3 regions of the Rossellomorea sp. ABR4_012 genome follow, and region 2 is predicted to be linked to each of the others. Evidence: riboswitches for the same ligand, from Rfam matches in the RefSeq annotation. Region 2 holds a riboswitch; each other region holds the start of a gene.

Evidence for each region. Region 2 has a riboswitch for S-adenosylmethionine ahead of metK (methionine adenosyltransferase). Riboswitches for the same ligand answer to the same signal wherever they lie in the genome.
Region 1: linked by a shared signal. The riboswitch ahead of ACXAFV_RS05445 (methionine ABC transporter ATP-binding protein) and the one ahead of metK (methionine adenosyltransferase) in region 2 are both predicted to bind S-adenosylmethionine.
Region 3: linked by a shared signal. The riboswitch ahead of ACXAFV_RS20465 (YezD family protein) and the one ahead of metK (methionine adenosyltransferase) in region 2 are both predicted to bind S-adenosylmethionine.

The regions. Positions count from the first base shown of each region.
Region 1 covers NZ_JBSWVK010000001.1:1,115,729-1,123,465, reverse strand. Annotated here, with positions in the region: gene ACXAFV_RS05460 (carboxymuconolactone decarboxylase family protein) at 88-453, opposite strand; gene ACXAFV_RS05455 (MetQ/NlpA family ABC transporter substrate-binding protein) at 586-1,407, opposite strand; gene ACXAFV_RS05450 (methionine ABC transporter permease) at 1,423-2,091, opposite strand; gene ACXAFV_RS05445 (methionine ABC transporter ATP-binding protein) at 2,088-3,110, opposite strand; SAM riboswitch class I at 3,269-3,374, opposite strand; gene ACXAFV_RS05440 (hypothetical protein) at 3,492-3,845, opposite strand; gene ACXAFV_RS05435 (thioredoxin family protein) at 4,142-4,465, opposite strand; gene ACXAFV_RS05430 (toprim domain-containing protein) at 4,468-4,830, opposite strand; gene ACXAFV_RS05425 (YusG family protein) at 5,081-5,317, opposite strand; gene gcvH (glycine cleavage system protein GcvH) at 5,412-5,795, opposite strand; gene ACXAFV_RS05415 (arsenate reductase family protein) at 5,942-6,298, opposite strand; gene ACXAFV_RS05410 (ArsR/SmtB family transcription factor) at 6,449-6,751, opposite strand; gene ACXAFV_RS05405 (SDR family NAD(P)-dependent oxidoreductase) at 6,784-7,566, opposite strand.
Region 2 covers NZ_JBSWVK010000001.1:1,315,859-1,323,595, reverse strand. Annotated here, with positions in the region: gene ACXAFV_RS06495 (immune inhibitor A domain-containing protein) at 1-1,116, opposite strand, end outside; gene ACXAFV_RS06490 (tetraprenyl-beta-curcumene synthase family protein) at 1,354-2,418, opposite strand; gene ACXAFV_RS06485 (lysophospholipase) at 2,433-3,236, opposite strand; gene ACXAFV_RS06480 (gamma carbonic anhydrase) at 3,321-3,836, shown strand; gene metK (methionine adenosyltransferase) at 4,303-5,502, opposite strand; SAM riboswitch class I at 5,739-5,884, opposite strand; gene pckA (phosphoenolpyruvate carboxykinase (ATP)) at 6,255-7,737, shown strand, end outside.
Region 3 covers NZ_JBSWVK010000006.1:135,249-142,985, forward strand. Annotated here, with positions in the region: gene ACXAFV_RS20450 (thiazole synthase) at 1-217, shown strand, start outside; gene ACXAFV_RS20455 (MoeB/ThiF family adenylyltransferase) at 217-1,236, shown strand; gene ACXAFV_RS20460 (L-cystine transporter) at 1,379-2,761, shown strand; SAM riboswitch class I at 2,924-3,033, shown strand; gene ACXAFV_RS20465 (YezD family protein) at 3,120-3,272, shown strand; gene ACXAFV_RS20470 (phosphoadenylyl-sulfate reductase) at 3,381-4,079, shown strand; gene ACXAFV_RS20475 (inorganic phosphate transporter) at 4,137-5,159, shown strand; gene sat (sulfate adenylyltransferase) at 5,201-6,331, shown strand; gene cysC (adenylyl-sulfate kinase) at 6,351-6,953, shown strand; gene ACXAFV_RS20490 (nitrite/sulfite reductase) at 6,966-7,737, shown strand, end outside.

The DNA.
Region 1 (7,737 bases), 200 kb from region 2:
GCATGCCAATCATGAACTAAAGTCCTACATATAATAGAAGAAACTAAAAAACGGAAGGGCTGCTATCCATGCCCTTCCGCTTTCTAGTTATTGTTTAAGCTGGTTCAGTTCCTGCACCGATTGCTGCACAAGGGTCACAGCCTGGCTCATTGCCGCCCCGCCGCCGAATGCTGCAGTGACACCGACCGCTTCCAGGATTTCCTGTTCAGAACATCCTTGATCGAGACACCCCTTAGTGTGGTAGATGATACAATATTCATCCTGGGAGTAAAGGCTGATTCCGAGAGCGATGAGCTGCTTTTCTTTTTTCGTAAGGACCCCTTCTCTAAAGCAATGTTCAGTGAATGTATTATAATGCTCGGCAAGCTCAGGCATTTTTTCCGTAAAGATCCCAAGACCCATTTTATAATCATGAAGTGCAGCTTCAGTTGTATTTCTTGGTTCCATTTGCATCTTATTCAGCTCCATTTTCGAATTAGATTATCGAAAATAGTATGGTCTTTTCACTGGTGTTTTATGTTAAGAAAATACATCTCCCGTCAAAAAAGAACCCATGGCCGCGCCACAGGTTCTCTGCATTCATATTTATTCTTTTACAGGGACGACTGCTCCGCCCCATTCGTTCGTAATGAACTCCTGGATTTCATCTGAACGGAGAGCTTCTACAAGTGCTTTTACTTCTTCCTTGTTCTCATCACCTTTGTTAACTGCAATTACGTTTACGTAAGGTGAATTTTTATCTTCGATTGCAATCGAATCTTTCAAAGGATTCAACCCCGCATCAATCGCATAGTTTGAATTGATCAGGACAGCATCGCCCTCTTCGTTTTCATATAATTGAGGCAGAAGGGCAGCTTCATATTCATAATCAAACTTCAGCTTCTTCGGATTTTCCTTAATGTCCTCAAGCGTCGCTTTCGTTTTGTCCACACCATCTTTGAGGGTGATCAAGTCTTTTTCTTCAAGCAGGGTAAGGATACGCCCATGATCTGCGACGGAATTACTCATTAAGATCGTCGCGCCTTCCGGCAGCTCCTCTAATGAATCATATTTCTTGGAATAAACGCCGATTGGTTCGATGTGGATTCCGCCCGCGTTTTCAAATTCGTAGCCGTGCTCTGCTTTTTGGGATTCCAAGTACGGGATATGTTGAAAGTAGTTGGCATCCAAGTCGCTGTTTTCAAGATCTTTGTTAGGTAAAATGTAGTCTTGGTACGTTTCGATTTGTAATTCGATTCCTTTTTCCTCAAGAATCGGTTTTACTTCTTCAAGAATTTCTGCATGAGGGATATTTGAAGCCCCCACCACCAATTCCTTTTTATCTTCGCTTCCTCCTGTTGTACTTCCGCAAGCTGCCAATCCAAAAATACTTGTTGCTGCAATAACTCCTGCTACCCATTTTTTCATGTTCTTTCTCTCCTTTTATCGTTTATCTAATTTATTTGTAAAGAAATCACCAATGATTTGAATGGCAAACACTATGACCAAGATCATAATCGTTGCCGCAAGTGTTACATCTTCACGGCTTCTCTGGAAACCATCCAGGTAAGCAAGGTTACCCAGGCCGCCGGCTCCAATGACACCTGCCATCGCTGTATAACCAACAAGTGCAATGGCTGTGACCGTTATTCCCGAAATTAATGCAGGCATTGATTCCGGCAGGAGAACCTTCAGGATGATCGTACTCGTTTTTGCTCCCATCGCCTTGGCAGCTTCGATTACCCCTTTATTCACTTCTCTGAGCGCGATTTCGACCATTCTGGCGTAGAACGGTGCTGCTCCAATGATCAATGCCGGCAATGCAGCATTGGCTCCGCGGATTGTATCCAACAAAAATTTAGTAAATGGGATCAACAGTACAATCAGAATAATGAACGGAATTGACCTGAATACATTCACCACAGAGCTTGTTACAGTGTAAGTCAGTTTGTTTTCCCATAGGTTTTCTTTGGAAGTCAGAAATAGAATGATACCTAGAATGATACCTAAAATAAATGTGATGATAACAGACATCCCTGTCATATACAGGGTTTCCACCGTTGCTTCCCAAAGTTTTTCCCAATCAACATTCGGAAATATCGTTTCCATCATCCTGCCATCACCTCCACTTTCACCAGCTGGCCTTCAGCGAACTGAAGAGCTTCTCTAAGCTGTGATTCTTCTCCGTCCAAATGAACAAACAGTGTGCCATATGCACCTTTCTGTGTCTGGGAAATCTGGCCTTGCAGGATGTTTACCTCAAGGTCAAACCTCCTGATCAGCGAAGTGATCAACGGCTGTCCGGTCGACTCTCCAACAAAGGTAAACTTCAGAACCTTCCCGGTTGGATAGCGGTTGATCAACTGGTTCATCACTTCTTCTGAATCCTGATCCTGCGACACTTCTTTTACAAAACGCTTCGTCACTTGCTGCTTAGGATTACGGAATACTTCAAGCACATCTCCCAGCTCAGCAACGATTCCATTCTCCATGACTGCCACACGGTGACAGATTTTTTGGATGACATGCATTTCATGAGTGATCAGAACGATGGTCAGTCCAAGACGCTTATTGATATCGACCAATAAATCCAGAATTGAATCAGTCGTCTGGGGATCCAGTGCAGAAGTTGCTTCGTCACACAGTAGTACACTTGGATTGTTCGCCAGTGCCCTGGCGATTCCAACACGCTGCTTCTGCCCTCCGCTCAGTTGTGAAGGGTACGCATCCCCTCTCCCTTCAAGACCGACCAGTGTCAGCAGTTCCTTGGCTCTGCGATTTCTTTCTTTTTTAGAAACCCCGGCTATCTCCAACGGGAACTGAATATTTTCAAGGACTGTCCTTGACCATAATAGATTGAAGTGCTGAAAGATCATTCCGATGGACTGTCGTGCTTCACGCAGCTTCTTGCCTTTAATCTTTGACACCGTCTGACCGTTCACATCGATTGTTCCTTCAGACGGAACCTCTAGTCCGTTCAGCATCCTGATCAACGTACTTTTACCGGCGCCACTATAGCCGATCACTCCAAATATTTCTCCTTCCTGAATGGAAAGGTTTACCCCATCCACTGCTGAAATGGGTCCTGCTTTTGATTGATAGATTTTCTTCACGTCTGAGATCGTGATCATGTTGTCAGCCACCTTCTTTCTTCCAAGTAAAACGATCGTTCTAATACGAATTAATGTTCTCTCTAATCTACTATGCGTGTCAGTCACCATTAATAAATGAACAATAAAAAAACCTTTCCGCAGATAAGCAGAAAGGCATAATCATATGACTATCCTTCCTCTTATCTTTCAAAGCATATGCTTTGAGTGAATTGGCACCATTTCAATAAAATTGACGGTTGCCGGGCTTCATAGGGCACGTCCCTCCACCACTCTGAATAAGAGTAAGTCTAAATATATTAAGTTAATGAGTGTAAAGTCTCAGAAAATTTACTACAAAAGTGATTTTATCACCACGTATAGGGGGTGTCAATTCTTTTTTTCAGAAGATTAAAGTAATCGCTATATTTCAACAGTTTCTTTTATCATGGGTCTTGTGAGCCATAACACAGACTCGGCGAACAACAGAGGGCGGTAACCTCCCCGAACAGATAATTGATTGTTCTCGACCATTCGCGACAATAGCTCATGCCCCTTAAGTACACATGTGATCATTTCTTCACTTCCATCAATGACAAATTGAGGATCACATTCAATAGCATCCTCCACAATAAAACATTCTTTATTTGACAGGGAAATTGAGTAAAGCTGATCTTCACATTCAAATGTAAGAATGAATGGATTTGAAGGAAATAATAGCTGCAGATGGTACTTCGAATGACATTGGTCAATTAGCGCCTGTAAATAGTTTCTCATACATACCCTCCCGCGAATCTTCTTACTACTACTTAATTCTACTTTTGGGTATTTTATCCTTTTTTAGTCGCTCGACATGATTTTAAAAGAGGTAATGAGTTTCTGTCGAAATAGATAGTTTTGAATATTCAGAATATAAATTCTGAGCAATTTCTCTTCATTTCCCAAGAAATATGTCCTAGTTTGTAGAAAGGTTTTATGATGAAACTGCTAAAAAGGCTGTTTGATTTTCACGTGTAGCCGCTTGCTTTCCCGATACGTGAAGTGCTTGCGAAAATAGCCAAACAAAAAGACCTTTATCTACTAAAGGCCTCCGTTTTCTTCAACATTTCATATAGATAGGGAACAGATTGAAAGGCATAGATCCTTTCCATCTCCTCAGAATTATTGTACAGGATTAAACATGGTACACTTTCAATAGATTGTTCTTCTGCAAACTGTGGTAAGTAATTCAAATTGACTTTATCAAAATGAAAGGATTGCGGAAGCTTTTTGACGACTTCCATCATTTTTCCTGCTACCTGGCATGTCCCACACATCGGGGTGTAGAGATAAACGGCATTTAAATCGTGTGTGTTTATGGAATCATATAGCGCACTTGTACTACTTACCTCATTCAACGTCAACTCATCCTTTTTTCCAAATATTCCGTGTGTACATCAATATTGGCGCCAATCAGTACAGAAGCCAGATGATATTCAGGCGCAGAGGCCACTTCTTTATACATCCGGTCGATATATAAGTGCTCTGCCTCCGGAAATTCACGCTTGAATTGTTTTCGAAGCTTTTCCCCAGCGTGATCGGCATCCACCAATATATAAACATCTCTCTGTTCCAGCGAATCAATCAGTTCGTCCATTTTTGTAATACTGATGGTTCCATTTGTACAGATAATCTCAATGGGTTCTTTAATGATTCCTTCCACTTTTCGTTTATCTGTTGTACCTTCTACGATAATTACTTTTTCATCACCAATTTCCAACATTGTCATCACCTTATCTTTCAAAAATAAGATTAGGATAGTATATTCAATTAATTAGAGATGATGTCCACTACTTACTTATATCTTCTCATTTTTTTTTGGAAATAGAAAGAAAAAAGGCTGTTTTTACTCCGCTGATGATTTGGATTCACACATCTTCTTTCTTCACAGGTCAAAGTCCCTGCTTGAAAATAAGCAAAAGGGTGCCGGCTTTCCATCGGGAGAAGTCTGGCACCCTTTCAAGTAGTGAAACTCAACACCAGCCGCCTTCATCACAGTCAGTATAACGTGCTTCAGTTCCTTCGGTGGCGGTGTAGTTTTGAAAGATTTTATTTTCTTTCGCTTCAAAATTAGGTTCCATGGAGATTCCTTCAAGGGGCACAGCCATTCTGCCGATCGGCTGATTATCGAGATACAATTCCAACTCTCCATTTTTCAGTTTTCCAGTCACACGGTCTGTGACATCCAGTTTCTTTGGTTCAAGAGTCATAGCGGACATCCTTTCCTTAATGGCGTCTACAATTAGAATGCCCCAAATAAAAAACAAAACACCTTGAGAATATACTCAAGGTGTTTTCATCGTATTAACCTTCGTTAATCATTTCATCATATTGTTCTGCTGTCATGAGCTTGTCCACTTCACCAGCATCAGTTGGTTCAACAACGATCATCCAAGCCTTTTCATAAGGGGACTCGTTTACGAACTCAGGGCTGTCAGCAAGTTCTTCATTTACTTCAACGACTTTACCTGAAACAGGTGCGTACAGCTCAGAAACAGTTTTTACTGATTCAACGCTTCCGAATGGTTCGTCAGCCGTTACTTCGTCGCCTACTTCAGGCAGTTCAACGAATACGATATCGCCAAGTTCAGATTGTGCAAATGCAGTAATTCCAATACGTACGTTTTCCCCTTCGGTTTTGACCCATTCATGTTCTTCAGAATAGCGAAGATCTTTCGGTGTACTCATTTCAAATCCCTCCAAATACTTGGTATACAACCTAATATTGACACACTCTTTCATAAAAAAGCAAGAAAACAAAGAGTTTCCTTCAAAACTTTTTATAAGCCGTTACAGGAGCTCTCCTGACCGGTTCACACAATATGGAACTGCTCTTATTTCCATGTCTCTTCAAACGTTTCTTCTTTGAATCCGACCGTCACCTTGGAACCATCTGACGTGATTGGACGCTTGATCAGCATGCCGTCAGAAGACAGAATTTCAAGCAGTTCTTCATCAGAAGCAGTATTCACTTTATCCTTCAATCCAAGCTCGCGATATTTTTTCCCGCTCGTATTGAAAAACTTTTTCAACGGCAGCCCGCTCTTTTCATAGAGGCTTTTCAGTTCGTCCTTGGACGGGGGATTTTCAACGATATGTATTTCATTAAAATCTGCGTTATTGTCTTCAAGCCATTTTTTTGCTTTCCGGCACGTCCCGCATTTTGGATATGAATAAAAAGACAATGACATGTTACCACCACCTTTCGATTTTGCTATTGGAAATTACCCTTCAATATTAAAAAGTAGGGAACCGGATGAATCACCGTTCCCTTGTTTTTCAGTGTCACCTACTAGACTACATTCGACAGCCTTCGTTATTTTCCTTCTTTTGCAGAAGGTTTATTCACAGTGATTTTCTATAGTACCCACCAGTTGTTTTAGAAGTTCAACCGCCTTATCAAGCTCTAACGAATAAAAACGCTGCGTCCCTTTTTGCTCAAGGGATACAAGCTGCTGATCTCTCAGAATCTTTAAATGGTGGGAGACTGCCGGACGGGAAAGTGTAAGATGCTCTGTGATTTGATTGACCGTCAGCGGCTCTTTTTCAGCAAGAAGGACAATGATGTCCTGCCGATACGGATCACTTAATGCTTGAAATAAAGGTGTACAAGCACGAAATGTATCAATGGCTTTTTGCCCCATAATTTTCCCCCTTCTATTTCATTCAGTTTTTATTATATCCGTTCTTGGACTTTGCGGACAATATTTGTGACCATTTTACGCGGCATGAAACGAATGGAGCCGGCAAGCAATCTATTTTTCACCCCCGGTATGATGACCACCTTCTTATGATCGGTCATCTGCTTATACGCTTCGTCTACGACTTCCTCTACGGTCATGACACCCGATTGGAAGAGTTTTGATTGCTGAAGTTCGGCTGCATCACTGAACCCCGTTTTGGTAGCACCCGGACATAGCGCCATCACCTGAACGCCGTGTCCCTCCCACTCATTCGCAAGTGCCTCAGATAGTGACAGGACATACGCTTTGGTAGCATAATATACAGACATTAACGGTCCCGGCTGAAATGCGGCAGTGGAAGCAACATTCAGGATTTGCCCACTTTTCCTCTTCACCATTTCTTTGCCGAAATACTTACTAAGCTCCGTCAAGGCTGTAATGTTCACTTGAATCATATCTACTTCTTTTTGTATCTCAGTCTGTTCAAATTCACCGAACAACCCAAACCCGGCATTGTTTATGAGAATATCAACTTGAATGTCTTTTGCAGTAACCTGTTCGTATATTGAGCGGGATGCTCCTGGCTCGGCTAAATCTGCCTTAATTACGTGTGCTTTAATGTTGTACTTCCCTTCTAATTCTTTTGCAAGAGAAAGAAGCTTATCCTCGCTTCTCGCTACAAGGACCAAGTTATGGCCAGCTTGTGCAAATTTATGACTGAAATGCAGCCCAATTCCGCTTGATGCTCCTGTTATCAGTACGGTTTTGTTGTTCATTTATATGTTACCACCTTTTTTATTTTGTTATGTTTAAACACTTAAACGTTTAAGTGTTTAAACATATAATAATTGTTGTTGGGGGATAAGTCAAGAGAACAGGTATTGTGAATGGCATGGAGTTTGTACCTTGGGCGCCAATTGGGATAGAAGATCGGTTGATTGAATTGA
Region 2 (7,737 bases):
ATCATATTCATCAGGCAATCCTAGATCATGTCCATATTCATGAGAGAACACTCCTGCTGCTCCATCTGCAGGTTGGACCGTATAGTCATAGGCTGCCATGCTGCCTCCCCAGTAAGGAACTTCCGCTTCTGTGCCTTCGACAGGGAATACACTGCCTAAATTCCAGCGGTGGGACCAAATGGCATCCGGACCAAGACTTCCACCGCCAGCTTCCTCACCTACTGCAGAATGGACAATCATTAAATGGTCAACCAATCCATCAGCTTCACGAGTGTTTCCGTCACCATCAAGGTCATAGCGGTCTTCCTGATCGTAATCAGACAGATTTACATTTGGATCATTTGCAGCAGCCACTAGAGCTTCCCGCACAAGACTTCGGGCATCTTTATCATTATCTCCTGCTTCAGGGTTATTACCGCCATATTCAGCTGCCGGCTTAGAAGCCATATACCACCCTGCTACTTCACCTTCAACCGAGTAGGCACCGTTCGTTTGCTGCTCATAGAATTGTTTCATAGATATGAGGTTTTCCCCATTGGGACCTTCATAACCATTCTCACCGAATACCATATCTTCATAATGCTCTTTCACATAGTCCTCATAATACATATCAGTTTCACCAGGCTGTATTGAATTATGAGGGAAGTCTGGAAATTCCATAAGTAGTACAAGTACATTATCTATTCTTTTGTCACCTGTATATTCCTCTTCGACTACAGGATCCAAGTTTCTCTTTTTCCCTTTATGCTTGTCGCCTTTTTTATGTTTCTGGATGTCTTTTTCAATCTTCTCTTTTTCTTCTTTTAATTCACCGTCATCTTCTAGTTCTTTTAATCCTTCTGATTTTTCTTTCAGGAATTTCTTTACGGCTTTTTCTGCTTGCTCAGCCGTGGCTTGCTTAGACAACTTTCCGCTTTTTTGAAGCATTTCAATCAATTTTTCCTCATTGGCAATCGCAAGGTCAAAAGGTCCCTCTTGATGTGAATGAGATTTTTGCACCGAAGGTTTTGCCAACACTTTCTCTGGTACTACTGTCCCCGCTGATGCAGGTACAGCAAATGCGCCGATACCCAATGCAGCCGTCAGAGCCATAGATAAAACTTTACGTGTTTTCAACACGTCATCCCCCCTTATGTACTATGTTTTTACAACTAATTACAATATACTAGATTTTTCAGAAAAATCCATATATTCTGACATAATTCGAATATTTCCTCCTATGAGAAAATTTTACAAGGGGATATTTCCCTAATAAAAAACGATATAAAACGACAAAAAGCTAGTCCTATAGTAATAGGACTAGCTTTTTTAGACACAGACATATTATTTAATGGTTCAAAACAACTACGTTACTTATTTCACCTTCTTCAATTTCCGATACATTTTTCCATTCCAAAAGAAGAACTTTGTCACCCAGCCGGCCTCTCCGATGAATTCTTTTGAAAAAGCCTGGACCCTTTGTTGCCGGCTGGCTTTCTCATCAGACAGGTAGACTCCGATCAATCCTTTATTAATCAACCGGTGGAATCCGGAGTGCGGGAGATCATGTGTGTGTTCATCTGCTTTACGCAGAAAATGAATGAGCCTCTCGCGTAAATGTTCATCATTTTCATAATAAAAGCAGAAGTTCAAGTCCCCTCCCTCATGATCTTCTTCCTGATCGATAAAATAATCCAGCAAAATATGAAGACCTTGTATGTAAGGAAAATAACCTGCCTTGATTTTTTCTGTATAAGAGGGATGAAAATCCGGCCTGCTCGCATAGGCCACCAGGCAAAAGATTCCTAAAGTGGAACCCGAGCATGCTGAAAATTCATACCAGTCCATCTCCGGGAGCCGGGAGCGATGCCCTTCAAACCATGACTGAAGTCTGATCTCCCTTTCTTCTGCTTTCACATGTTTATGAATTTGCAAATCACAATAATACTCGCATAGTTCCAGCAGCTCATCTTTAATACTTTGATAGTGAGGAATATCAGCCAGTGCTTCCTGACATGCCATAACCAGGTCACGTAAATAGCCGCCGTCATCCTGTTCTTCTCTGAGCTCATAATAGTTAACGGGTTCAGAACTGACGTTCAATGAATCTTTCATCGATTGGTGCAGGAGCCGGAAGTCCTCTGGATCAAGGGATGTACTCCTGTCGCAAAGATTATCGAGATAGTCGCTGATTGTTTGATAAGCAACGGTGAAGCGGATGGTTTCCTTTTTCTTCTTTAGTGAGAGAATGGAAAGGATCGCGCCGCCTTCACAATGAAAGGTTTTATGCTCAATACTTGCTAATGCCTGTTTTCTTAACTCATCGTTAGGGATCTCCGCGGCTCGTTTTTTCCAGTGATTCAGCTCTTGATGAACCAGGGGAAAAATATCCCGATATACTTTTGTCATTAATGAAAAAGGACTTGCAGGTACTGACAAGCTTACCACCTCGTTTATAAAATATATCCCAGCGCCTTCAGCCGGCTTTCGATAAAGATCTTTGAGTATTCAAAGATGTCTTCTCTTTCTGGTTCGTTATAGATTTCATGGTAGCATTTCGGCCATTCCTTATAGTGCATTTCTGATAGCGACAGCTCATTGAACCATTTCTTGACCGCGCTTTTATCGACGATTTTATCATCGCCCGCCTGCAGAACAAGAAGAGGGATATCCGGCATTTTATTCAAGTTGACTGTTGCAAGCTTGATCGCCTGCGCGAGCTCCCTGTACCAGCGTACAGAAACTTTAGTAATATAAAGAGTGTCGTTACTGTCAATTTCCCTGACATCTGCATTCCGGGTTGCCATATCAATCGTCAATCCTGACGGAAATTTAATCATCGGGGCAATTTTATTCAAGCCATATGATAGTAATTCGATTGGTTTAGAGGGCCCGTTCACAAGCCCCAGGCAAGGTGAAGATAGAATGACCCCTGCCAACTTGACATGGGACTCTTGAAGCATACGTACGGCAACGAGGCCGCCCATGCTGTGGCCAAGGAGAAAGACAGGGAGGTCAAACCGATAGGCAGCCTGAACCCAGTCTTTTACTTCGATAATATATTCGTCGAATGAATCGATATGTCCTCTTTGCCTTCTCGATGTCATGCCCTGCCCCGGCAAATCACCCATAATGACATGAAAACCTGATGCTCGCCACATTTCAATGAGCCATCCGTATCGGCCATGATGTTCCATTGCTCCATGAATGATGACGATGACTGCCTTTGCCTCTTGATCTGTTTCCCATTTCCACATGGCAAATCCTCCTTAAATGTTTCTCTAATGGTTTTCATCTGCTACCATTATTATAGTAAATATTATTGAAAGGGGTAGTGAAAAATGCTCTATCCATATCATGATAAAAAACCTGTTATTGCAAAAACTGCTTTTATCGCCGATTATGTAACGATTTCTGGGGATGTTGAAATCGGGGAAGAATCCAGCATCTGGTTCAACACCGTCATCAGAGGGGACGTCGCGCCTACCAGGATTGGCAGCAAAGTGAATGTACAGGACAATTCAATCCTCCATCAAAGCCCTGAAAACCCCCTTATCCTTGAAGATGAAGTGACGGTCGGCCACGGTGTCATCTTACATAGCTGCAAAATCAGAAAAAAAGCCCTCATCGGCATGGGATCGATCATCCTTGATAACGCCGAAATCGGTGAAGGTGCTTTTATAGGAGCCGGAAGTCTGGTTCCTCAAGGAAAAGTCATCCCTCCAAACACCCTTGCCTTTGGCCGTCCGGCAAAAGTGATTCGGGAACTGAACGAACATGACATAAGTGAAATGAAACGCATTTCACGGGAATACGCAGAGAAAGGACAGTATTATAAAAGCATCAAACCATTATAACTCTTATACTTGTGATACCCCAACCTGAGTGAGATTACTCGTGTTAAATTACGGGATGGGGACATACGCGATGCAATTCCTTCAGCTTCCTTATGAGGTTGCCACTGTGAATGGTGCCTGTTTGTTCATTTGGATGTGATCGGTTGGTTTGGGAGTGGATTGATTTTGGATATAACTGAGAATCGCTACTTTATGCTGGATTGATTTTAGATTTAGCTAAGCTTCTCTTGTAAGCGCCTGGCTCGATTCGAGGGTTTTGAGCCAGGCTCAACTTTTCCGCAAAGATATCTGCCGTTTTACCGTTTTATCTGCCAAAATTCCGATATATCTGCCATTCTTCAAAATACGACAAATTCTGCGCAACTACCACTACCACTACAACTACAACAACTAATCCCTCTCCTCCACCCCAGCCATCAAAAAAACCAACACCCCTGAAAGAGTGTTGGTTTTCTCATACCTGTTTTTACTTAAGAGCTTCAGCTTTCAATACATCAGCTTTGTTAGTACGCTCCCAAGGAAGATCAAGATCGTTGCGGCCGAAGTGTCCGTAAGCAGCAGTCTGCTTGTAGATCGGACGGCGAAGGTCCAGCATCTTGATGATTCCTGCAGGGCGAAGGTCAAAGTTATCGCGTACAACATCAACCAATACATCCTCAGAAACTTTACCTGTTCCGAATGTATCAACTGAGATGGATACAGGCTGTGCTACACCGATCGCATACGCTAATTGAACTTCACATTTTTCAGCAAGACCGGCAGCCACGATGTTTTTCGCTACATAGCGGGCTGCATATGCTGCAGAGCGGTCAACTTTCGTCGCATCCTTACCGGAGAATGCACCGCCGCCGTGACGTGCATAACCGCCGTATGTGTCAACGATGATCTTACGGCCTGTTAGACCAGCATCCCCTTGAGGTCCGCCGATTACGAAGCGGCCAGTAGGGTTGATGAAGTATTTTGTCTTTTCGTCGATCAGTTCTTTCGGAACAACCGGATCGATGACATACTCCTTCAGATTACGCTGGATCTGCTCAAGTGAAACTTCAGGGTGGTGCTGCGTAGAGATGACAATCGTATCGATGCGAACAGGCTTATCATTCTCATCATATTCAACCGTTACCTGAGTTTTACCGTCCGGGCGAAGGTAAGGAAGAATTTCTTCTTTACGGACTTCCGTTAGCTGACGGGATAGTTTATGAGCAAGTGAAATCGGAAGAGGCATAAGCTCTTTCGTTTCGTTGCAGGCAAATCCGAACATCAGCCCCTGGTCACCAGCACCGATAGCTTCGATTTCTTCATCAGACATTTGTCCTTCACGTGCTTCAAGCGCTTGGTCTACACCTTGAGCGATATCAGCAGATTGCTCATCGATGGATGTCAGAACTGCACAAGTTTCAGCATCGAATCCGTATTTCGCACGTGTATATCCGATTCCACGGATCGTTTCACGGACGATTTTAGGGATGTCTACATACGTATTTGTTGTGATTTCACCTGCAACAAGCACAAGACCTGTTGTCACAGATGTTTCACATGCTACGCGGGCATTCGGGTCATTCGTTAAAATGGCATCAAGAATTGAATCAGAAATTTGGTCACAAATTTTATCTGGATGTCCTTCCGTTACGGACTCAGATGTAAACAGACGACGTTTTGTTGACATTAAGGTTCCTCCTTAAGCATATTTGCCGATTTTCACCGACAAAACATTTAAACAGATACGGTACTCATTTCCCTAAGTAGTATGAAGTAAACATGGTTTTTTTATAAGGCATAAGAGAACGTCCTTATATAAAAACATGAGTTTTATCACTAATGCTCCACTATAAAATAGAAAAAACCCTTCCTCGGGAAAAAGTACAAAGAGGAAAGGTTTCACATTATAGCCGCGCCTTTTCTCTCTTATCGTTCAAGGTTGTCCACCTTGCCTCAGTTTAGCACCTTCGCTTAATGGGATCCTTCCTTTTAAAAGAAGGACCAACTATCTATTTAGCAGGTTGCTGGGTTTCATAGGGTCTGCTCCCTCCACCAGCTCAGGATAAGAGTATCCGTTCAAGGTACAATAATAACGTTAACACCAAAGAGTGTCAAATATTTTTTAGTATGTAAAGATTAACAGCAGGTATCTCTATTTACCGCTATTGACAGTACTTTGGCTGACATCCGGATAGGCAGCTGACATTTATATAAGAAGAAACATGGAAACGTGGGTATATGAATGAGGAATTTCCTAAGGACAAGCATAAACTGCTTAGATAGGGGAAAATAAGTTGCATTTTTAAAGGAAAATGTTACAAGTTTAAGTCACATTATAAAAAAGCACTAAATAGTATAGACTAATAAATTAATTGTGTTATACTATTTTTGAAAAGAACAACAAAGTGGTATTTAAATTTATATAAAGGAAGGGTTCTAATGAATTCAGTGAGCATGTCTAGTGAGTTAACAGAATTACTTAGCGGTCAAAATATCAAAAATCAACTGTCTGTTTCACAATTAGTGGAAAGAGTTCTTCATAGAAATGAAGGCGTTTTAACTTCTTCAGGTGCAGTCAGAGCTGAAACTGGCAAATATACAGGGCGCTCTCCTAAAGATAAATTTATTGTAGAGGAGCCTACTACAAAAGATAAAATTGATTGGGGAGCTGTTAATCAGCCAATCTCCGCTGAATCATTCGATAAATTATACCATAAAGTCCTTGCATACTTAAAAGAAAAAGAAGAAGTATTTGTCTTCAACGGATTTGCAGGTGCAGATCCAAAACATAGACTTCCGATCCAGGTAATCAATGAATTTGCGTGGCATAATCTATTTGCACACCAGCTGTTCATTCGCCCGGGTGCGGAAGAGTTAATCTCTCACAAATCCGAATTTACGATCGTATCAGCTCCAAACTTTAAAGCAGACCCTGCTGTGGATGGTACAAATTCTGAAACATTCATCATTGTTTCTTTTGAAAAACGCATCGTCTTGATCGGTGGAACGGAATATGCAGGAGAAATGAAGAAATCGATCTTCTCCGTCATGAATTACATGCTTCCTGAAGCAGATATCCTTTCCATGCACTGTTCAGCAAATGTAGGGCGCGAAGGCGACGTTGCACTATTCTTCGGTCTATCCGGAACAGGCAAAACGACATTATCAGCAGATCCGAACCGCCGTCTGATCGGGGACGACGAACATGGCTGGTCACCAAATGGCGTTTTCAACATCGAAGGCGGCTGCTACGCGAAATGTATCGGACTGACTCGTGAAAAAGAGCCTCAAATCTTTGATGCAATCCGCTTTGGATCCGTGTTGGAAAACGTTGTTCTTGATGAAGATTCACGCATTCCAGATTACGAGGATAACAGTTTAACAGAAAACACGCGTGCCGCTTATCCGCTTCAAGCAATGGAAAACATCGTGGAGCCTAGTGTTGCCGGCCACCCTAATACAATTGTATTCCTGACTGCTGATGCGTTCGGCGTCCTGCCTCCAATCAGCAAACTGACGAAAGAGCAGGCAATGTATCATTTCTTAAGCGGTTATACGTCCAAATTAGCAGGAACAGAGCGCGGCATCACTTCACCGCAGGCAACATTCTCTACTTGCTTTGGTTCTCCATTCCTTCCGCTTGCTGCCACTCGTTACGCAGAAATGCTTGGGAAGAAAATTGATGAGCACAATGCAGAGGTTTACCTCGTAAACACTGGTTGGACCGGCGGAGAATATGGTGTGGGTAACCGCATGAAATTGTCTTACACACGTGCAATGGTACAGGCAGCATTAGAAGGTGAACTGACAAACGTTGAAACGGAAACAGACGTAATCTTCGGATTGAACATTCCAGTAAACGTGCCAGGTGTACCTGATGAAGTGCTTCAACCGATTAAAACATGGTCAAATGAAGATGCGT
Region 3 (7,737 bases), on a different contig from region 2:
AGGCATCGGTTCCCCTGCGGACGCAGCATATGCTATGGAGCTCGGTGCAGATGGTGTCCTTCTGAACACCGCAGTATCCGCAGCAGGAGACCCAGTGAAAATGGCGGGTGCGATGAAGCTTGCTGTTGAAGCAGGGCGAATGGGGTTTGAAGCAGGCAGGATCAGAAAGAAGGCTTATGCTTCAGCTAGCAGTCCGATGGAGGGTATCGTCAGCTGATGTATGAACGGTATTCCAGACAACAGTTATTTGCCCCGATTGGAGAAACTGGCCAGATAAGCATTTCTTCCAAGCATGTTCTTGTGGTCGGGGCGGGAGCACTTGGTGCAGGAAACGCGGAAGCACTTGTCAGGGCAGGAGTCGGTAAAATTACGATTGCTGACCGTGACTACGTGGAATGGAGCAATCTTCAAAGGCAGCAGCTTTATACCGAGAAGGATGCAGCAAATAGGATGCCTAAAGCCGCAGCTGCAAAGAAACACTTGAAGGAAATCAATTCAGAAGTTGAAATCGAAGCACATATCATGGATGTCGGTCCTAATGACATAATAAGACTTGCTAAAGACGCGGATCTCATCATTGACGCCACAGATAATTTTGATACCAGACTGATGATCAATGATGTATCTTTTCAGAAAAAGATCCCCTGGATATATGGCGGATGTGCAGGCAGCTACGGTATTACCCATACATTCATTCCGGGTATGACTCCTTGCCTGACTTGTATGATGGAAACCATTCCTTCTCATAGTATGACGTGTGATACATCAGGGATTATTTCACCTGCTGTATCAATGGTGGTCTCCTATCAAGTCTCTGAAGCATTGAAAATATTGGCGGGAGATTTGAATGCAGTCCGTCAAACCCTTACATCATTTGATGTCTGGAGAAATGAATACAGCTCTGTTAATGTGCGGGCGCTGAAGAAGCCGAACTGCCCTTCTTGCGGAGAGAACCCCCGCTACCCCTATCTTAAATATGAAAACCAGCTTAAATCGGCGGTGTTATGCGGAAGGGATGCTGTCCAGATCCGTCCTGCACGACCGGGAGCCGTGGACCTTGATCGCATGGCAGAACAGATGGAATATCATATGGAACGTGTCGAGAAGAATCCATACCTTATTGCCTGTAAAAATGGAAAACATCGGATTGTCCTATTTCGGGACGGCCGTGCGCTCATCCATGGAACAAAAGATATTACGGAAGCAAAATCACTCTATCATCGATATTTCAGCTGAATGATGAAGAAGGCCCGTCCCTCGATGCATTAACGCGTTAGAGGGGCGGGCCTTTTCCATCATATCTTGTTCATATGCATCATAAACTACATTAAGCCTTTGGCCAGCAAGTCATTACAACCCGGAAAAAGGAGGTTTTATGATGAATGTTTGGGTCGTGTTGTTGAATCTTCTGATGTTTATTGTTCTTATTGGTGTTTTAATTTATTTGCAAAAAAGGAAGGTTTCTTTTTCAAAGAGGGTGTTCACAGCTCTTGGTCTCGGCATCGTATTTGGCTTTGTCCTGCAGTGGTTGTATGATCCCGGTGATGAAAATCTACTTCAGTCGATCGAGTGGTATAATATCGTCGGCAGCGGCTATATCAAGCTTCTGCAAATGATTGTCATGCCGCTTGTGTTTGTGTCGATCATTTCTGCTTTTACTAAACTGAAACAATCCCACAATCTGGGCAAAATTTCTGTGTTGATACTCGGCCTGTTAGTTGGAACGACGGCTGTTGCAGCAGCTGTAGGAATCGCGACGACCGCAGCATTTGATCTGGAAGCTATACAGATTGAACAAGGTGATGCAGAAGCGGCGAGAGGGGCACAGCTTGAAGAGCGTGCAGCGGCCATGGAAGGCCAGAGCTATCCGCAAAAAATCCTCGAGCTGCTCCCGGCCAATCCGTTCTATGACTTTACAGGTCAGCGTGCGACATCAACGATTGCTGTCGTCATCTTCGCTGCATTTATTGGGGTAGCATATCTTGGAGCTCAAAGAAAAGATCCGGAAGCAGCTTCGTTTTTTAAGAGAATGGTGGATTCCGTTTATTCGGTCATTATGAGAATCGTCACATTGGTATTGAGACTTACTCCATATGGCGTGTTGGCGATCATGGCAAAGACGGTCGCTTTAAGTGACTTCGATGCCATCACCAAACTTGGTGAATTTGTAGTTGCTTCATATATTGCTTTGCTCATCATGTTTGTCATTCATCTCATTATGTTGACACTTGCAGGATTAAACCCTGTAACGTATGTGAGAAAAGTATTACCTGTTTTAACGTTTGCTTTCACTTCGAGGTCCAGTGCAGGAACACTCCCGTTGAATATCCATACCCAGACGAGAAAGCTGGGCGTTTCAGAAGGGATCGCTAACTTTTCTGGATCATTCGGGCTTTCTATTGGTCAAAATGGATGTGCAGGAGTATATCCTGCCATGCTTGCCGTCATGATTGCGCCGACTGTGGGGATCAATCCATTGACTCCTTCTTTCATTTTGACGCTCATCCTGATCGTTGCCATTTCCTCTTTTGGAGTCGCAGGGGTCGGTGGAGGAGCCACATTTGCCGCTATCCTCGTGCTATCTGCGATGGACCTGCCGATCGCACTTGCCGGTCTTTTGATATCTGTAGAACCGCTGATTGACATGGGGAGGACTGCAGTTAATGTCAGCGGGGCTATGACTTCAGGCGTGATTACAAGTAAAGTGACCGGAGAATTGGCTTCCGAAGTTTATAATGAGGGGCAGGTGGCAGAAGAGTAACCACTATTTGTATACCACTAAATAATTGAATGAATAATATATTAAGTGAAATCAAGAAAATGAGATTTATTGAACTTTTATTAAAGTTTATAAATCTTATCGAAAAACTCGGGTTGACATCTTTCGGAAACGTGATATTATTTAGAATATTAAATTAAATATTTCTTATCCAGAGCGGTGGAGGGACCTGGCCCATTGAAACCCGGCAACCTACTTTTATCTAGTAAGGTGCTAATTCCAGCAAAATGTGGAGTCATTTTGGAAGATAAGGTAACCTATACCTGAACAGCCTTCCAGAATGGAAGGCTGTTTTTTCTTTCAGACTATGACTGGATAAGACGAAGTTTGGGGGAATCTTGTGGCAAATCAAGACAATCAAGAAGCATTTGATGAAGTTGTTGAAAATGTGAAGTCGATGTTAAAGACGATGAAATACGGGTCGATTACAGTCGTGGTCCAGGATGGAAAAGTTGTACAGCTGGAGAAAAATGAAAAGGTTAGACTTAAATAAACTGAAATGCTGACTAGACAAACTAGAGGCGTTTAACACTCTGAGGGAATCCCTTTCTGTGTTTGACGTCTCTTTTTCTTTTTTCAGCTCAGTAAAGGGGGTTGTATATTGTTAACCTATCAAAATTGGAAGTACCCAAACTTTTCTTTCCGCGTTGATGAAACCTATAAAGGTGCCTTGAATGTTCTCCAGTGGTCTTATGAACATTTCGGAGATGATATCGTGTATGCGTGCAGTTTCGGAATTGAGGGAATTGTACTGGTTGATTTGATCTCCAAGGTCAAACCTTCGGCAAAAATTATCTTTCTGGATACAGACGTACATTTCGAAGAAACGTACGAAACGATTGAAAAAGTCAGAAACAGGTATCCCGACTTAATCATTACGTTCAAGAAATCAACATTGTCATTAGATGAACAGGCTGTGAAATATGGTGAAAAATTGTGGGAGAACGATCCCAATCAATGCTGCCGCTTAAGAAAACTCATTCCGCTGGAAGAAGCATTATCAGAAGGGCATGCCTGGATCTCAGGATTGCGGAGAGAACAGTCAGAAAGCAGGAGCAATGTGAATTTCATTAATAAGGATGAAAAGTTTAAATCGATAAAAATTTGCCCGCTCATCCATTGGACGTGGAAAGAAGTGTGGAGGTATGTCCACAAACACCAACTTCCTTACAACACACTCCATGATAAAGGCTATCCCAGTATTGGGTGTTCCCACTGTACGGCACCTGCCTATAACATGGACGACTTACGCTCAGGCAGATGGAAAGGCTCAGGTAAGACAGAATGCGGTCTTCATTAAGGAGGGGGAAGATCGTTGCTTGAAGTGACTGCACTTCTTGTATGTCTATTTTTTGCGATGAACATCGGTGCGAGTGGAGCGGCTGCATCGATGGGTGTGGCTTATGGTGCAGGTGCGGTGAAAAACATGAGAACAGCCTTATTGATATGCTCTGCCGGGGTGTTTCTCGGCGCTGTGCTGGGAGGCGGGGAAGTGGTGAAAACGATCAGTTCAGGAATTATCCCGCCAGGCATCCTTACTATTGAGATCGTGGTTATTATCCTGCTTTCTGCTACTCTATCGCTGTTTCTGGCCAACCTGATGGGCATTCCGCTGTCGACCAGTGAGGTAACGGTCGGGGCAGTTGTTGGAGCGGGTGTCGCATATAAGGTTCTATTTATAAAATCTCTGCTCGTAATCATGATGTTTTGGATTGTTGTGCCACTGGCAGCCTTCCTTATCACCTGGTTGACCGGAAAAAGCTTGTACCTGCTGGAGAAGAAAGGGTATCTATTCAGGAAAAAGTGGATGGGTGTTGTGCTGGTAGCAGCAGGGTTCTTAGAAGCTTTTTCTGCAGGCATGAATAATGTAGCCAATGCTGTCGGACCACTTGTTGGAGCAGGGATGTTGTCTGTTGGGAAAGGCATTTGGCTGGGCGGCTTTTTCGTAGCTCTCGGTGTCGTTTTATTAGGGGGCAGGGTAGTTGAAACCAACGGAAAGAAAATTGTTCAGTTTACAAAAATGGAAGGCATCGTCATATCGAGTACAGGAGCTGTTCTTGTGATGATCAGCTCCCTATATGGAATGCCGATGCCGCTTACTCAGGTAACGTCATCCTCCATCATTGGTCTCGGGGCTGCGAAAAGGGGAAAGGTGATGCTGAAGAAGAAAATCGTATCGAAAATCATCAAGATCTGGGTGGTATCACCTCTTATTTCGCTCAGTATGTCCTATTTTATGATCAAGCTTCTGATTCAATCAGATTTGTATTCAATTGTCGTACCTGTCAGCGTGATAATTGCAACCATAGGTGCTCTTTCTTTAATGAAGATCATAAATGAAGAAAAAAGATCTGTTCATGAAGAAGGTGGAGGCATCTGAGTTCAAAACCAACTAAAACGATAGATATAAGGAGGATGGAAATGAGTTTACAACCACATGGAGGAACATTGATTCAGGCTTTCCATGAAGGAGCAAACCTGGATGGAATAACAAAGGAAATTGAATTGGACGAAATTGCATTGAGCGACTTGGAACTGATTGCGATTGGTGCATATAGTCCGATCGGGGGGTTTTTAACCGAAGAGGATTATAACAGTGTAGTGGAAAACTTGCGCCTCAAAGATGGCACCGTATGGAGCATCCCTATTACCCTTCCGCTTAATGAGAGGGATCAATTGAAAAAGGGAGAGAAGAGTAAGCTGGTCTATAAGGGTGTTACGTACGGAACAATTGATGTAACCGACATATATCAGCCTGATAAAGAAAAGGAAGCACTTTATGTTTATGGCACGACGGATTTGAATCATCCAGGTGTGAAGAAGTTGTTCGATCGTGGTGATATCTATGCTGGAGGCAGTATCACTCTTCATAGGAGGTTATCGAAACCATTCTCTTCCTATTCGTTCGATCCTTTGGAGACGCGCAGGAAGTTTCAAGAAAAAGAATGGAAGACGATCGTCGGTTTTCAAACGCGAAACCCTGTTCACCGGGCACATGAATACATTCAGAAAACAGCCCTGGAAACAGTCGATGGATTATTCCTGAATCCTTTGGTGGGAGAAACCAAAAAGGATGACATTCCGGCCCACATCAGAATGGAGAGCTATGAAGTGCTGTTGAAGAACTATTATCCCGAGGACAAAGTGACGCTTGGCGTCTTTCCGGCTGCCATGAGGTATGCAGGTCCAAGGGAAGCGGTCTTTCATGCGCTGGTACGGAAGAATTACGGATGCACCCATTTTATTGTAGGACGTGATCATGCAGGAGTAGGGGATTATTACGGCACGTATGATGCTCAAAAAATATTTGATTTGTTCAGCCCGGATGAAATCGGCATTATTCCATTACGGTTCGAACATAGTTTCTATTGCGAAAGATGTGAAGGGATGGCGACTGCCAAAACGTGCCCGCATGAATCGGAACATCACCTCATCCTATCCGGTACGAAAGTGAGAGGAATGCTGCGAAACGGCGAAGTGCCGCCTTCCACTTTCAGCAGGCGGGAAGTGATTGATGTATTAATCAACGGATTGGCACAGGAGATCGGCTAAATGGTAAGGAGGATTAAAGATGAGTAAAGGGACAGAGAACATCGTCTGGCATGAGGCGGCTGTAAAAAAGGATGCAAGGCGGATGAAGAATGGTCACGGAAGCTTCATATTATGGTTCACAGGATTGTCGGCATCCGGAAAGTCTTCAATCGCCAATAAGCTGGCGCATTCCCTTTTCGAAAGCGGAAAGCAGGCAGTGGTACTGGACGGCGACAATATTCGCCATGGATTAAACAGCGATTTGGGTTTTAAAGAAGCGGATCGCAAAGAAAACATCAGAAGGATCGGAGAAGTATCCAAATTATTAGTCGAGAGCGGACAAATCGTCCTTACCGCCTTCATTTCACCTTACAGGGATGACCGCGGTTTGGTCAGGGGATTGGTGGATAGGGGTGAATTTATCGAAGTGTATGTGAGATGCTCCCTTGAAGAATGTGAGAAACGAGATCCAAAGGGGCTTTATCAAAAAGCCAGAAGAAATGAAATCCCACATTTCACTGGAATCAGCGCACCCTATGAAGAACCATCAAACCCCGAAATCGTGTTGGATACCGAAAAGGACTCGATTGATGTATGCGTGGAGAAAATCCTGAATGAATTAAAGCAAAATCGTCTTATTTAAGGAGTGAATGATATGGCTTATGTAAAATCATGGTCTGAAAATGAAAAGCTGAATAAAACGGAGAAATGGAAGCTGGAAAGAGACGGGTTGGCCATTTTCGAGGATATCCCCTATTATGCGGAGCACGGTTTTTCATCTATTCCGAAAGAGGAATGGGATAAATTCAAGTGGGCGGGACTATATTTGCAGCGTCCTAAAGAAGATGGATATTTCATGATGAGGGTCAACGTCCCTTCCGGTGTACTAACTTATGAACAAGCAAGGGAACTTGCTTCGATTGCCAAAGAGTACGGCCGGGACGTCTATGACATTACCACGAGACAGGCGATTCAATTCCACTGGCTAAAGATCGAACAAATTCCTGATATCTTTGATCGGTTAGAGAAAGCGGGACTTTCTTCTGCAGGGGCATGCGGTGATATTACGCGGAATATCGTCGGCAACCCCCTGGCAGGTATTGACCCTGATGAATTATTTGACACAAGAAGTATCGTCAAAGAAGTATACGACTTTTTCCAGCATAATGAAGATTTTTCGAACCTTCCAAGGAAATACAAAATGTCAATCAGTTCCAATGTCAAAAATGCTGCGAATGCAGAGATCAATTGCGTTTCTTTCATCCCTGCAAAAAAAGTGATTCAAGGTAAAGAGGAAGCCGGCTTCCATTTGAAGATCGGCGGCGGCTTGTCTGCTCGTCCATTTCTTGCGGAGGAGATCGATGTTTTTGTCCTCCCTCACCAGGTGAAAGATACAGCTGCAGCTGTTACGACGATCTTCCGTGACT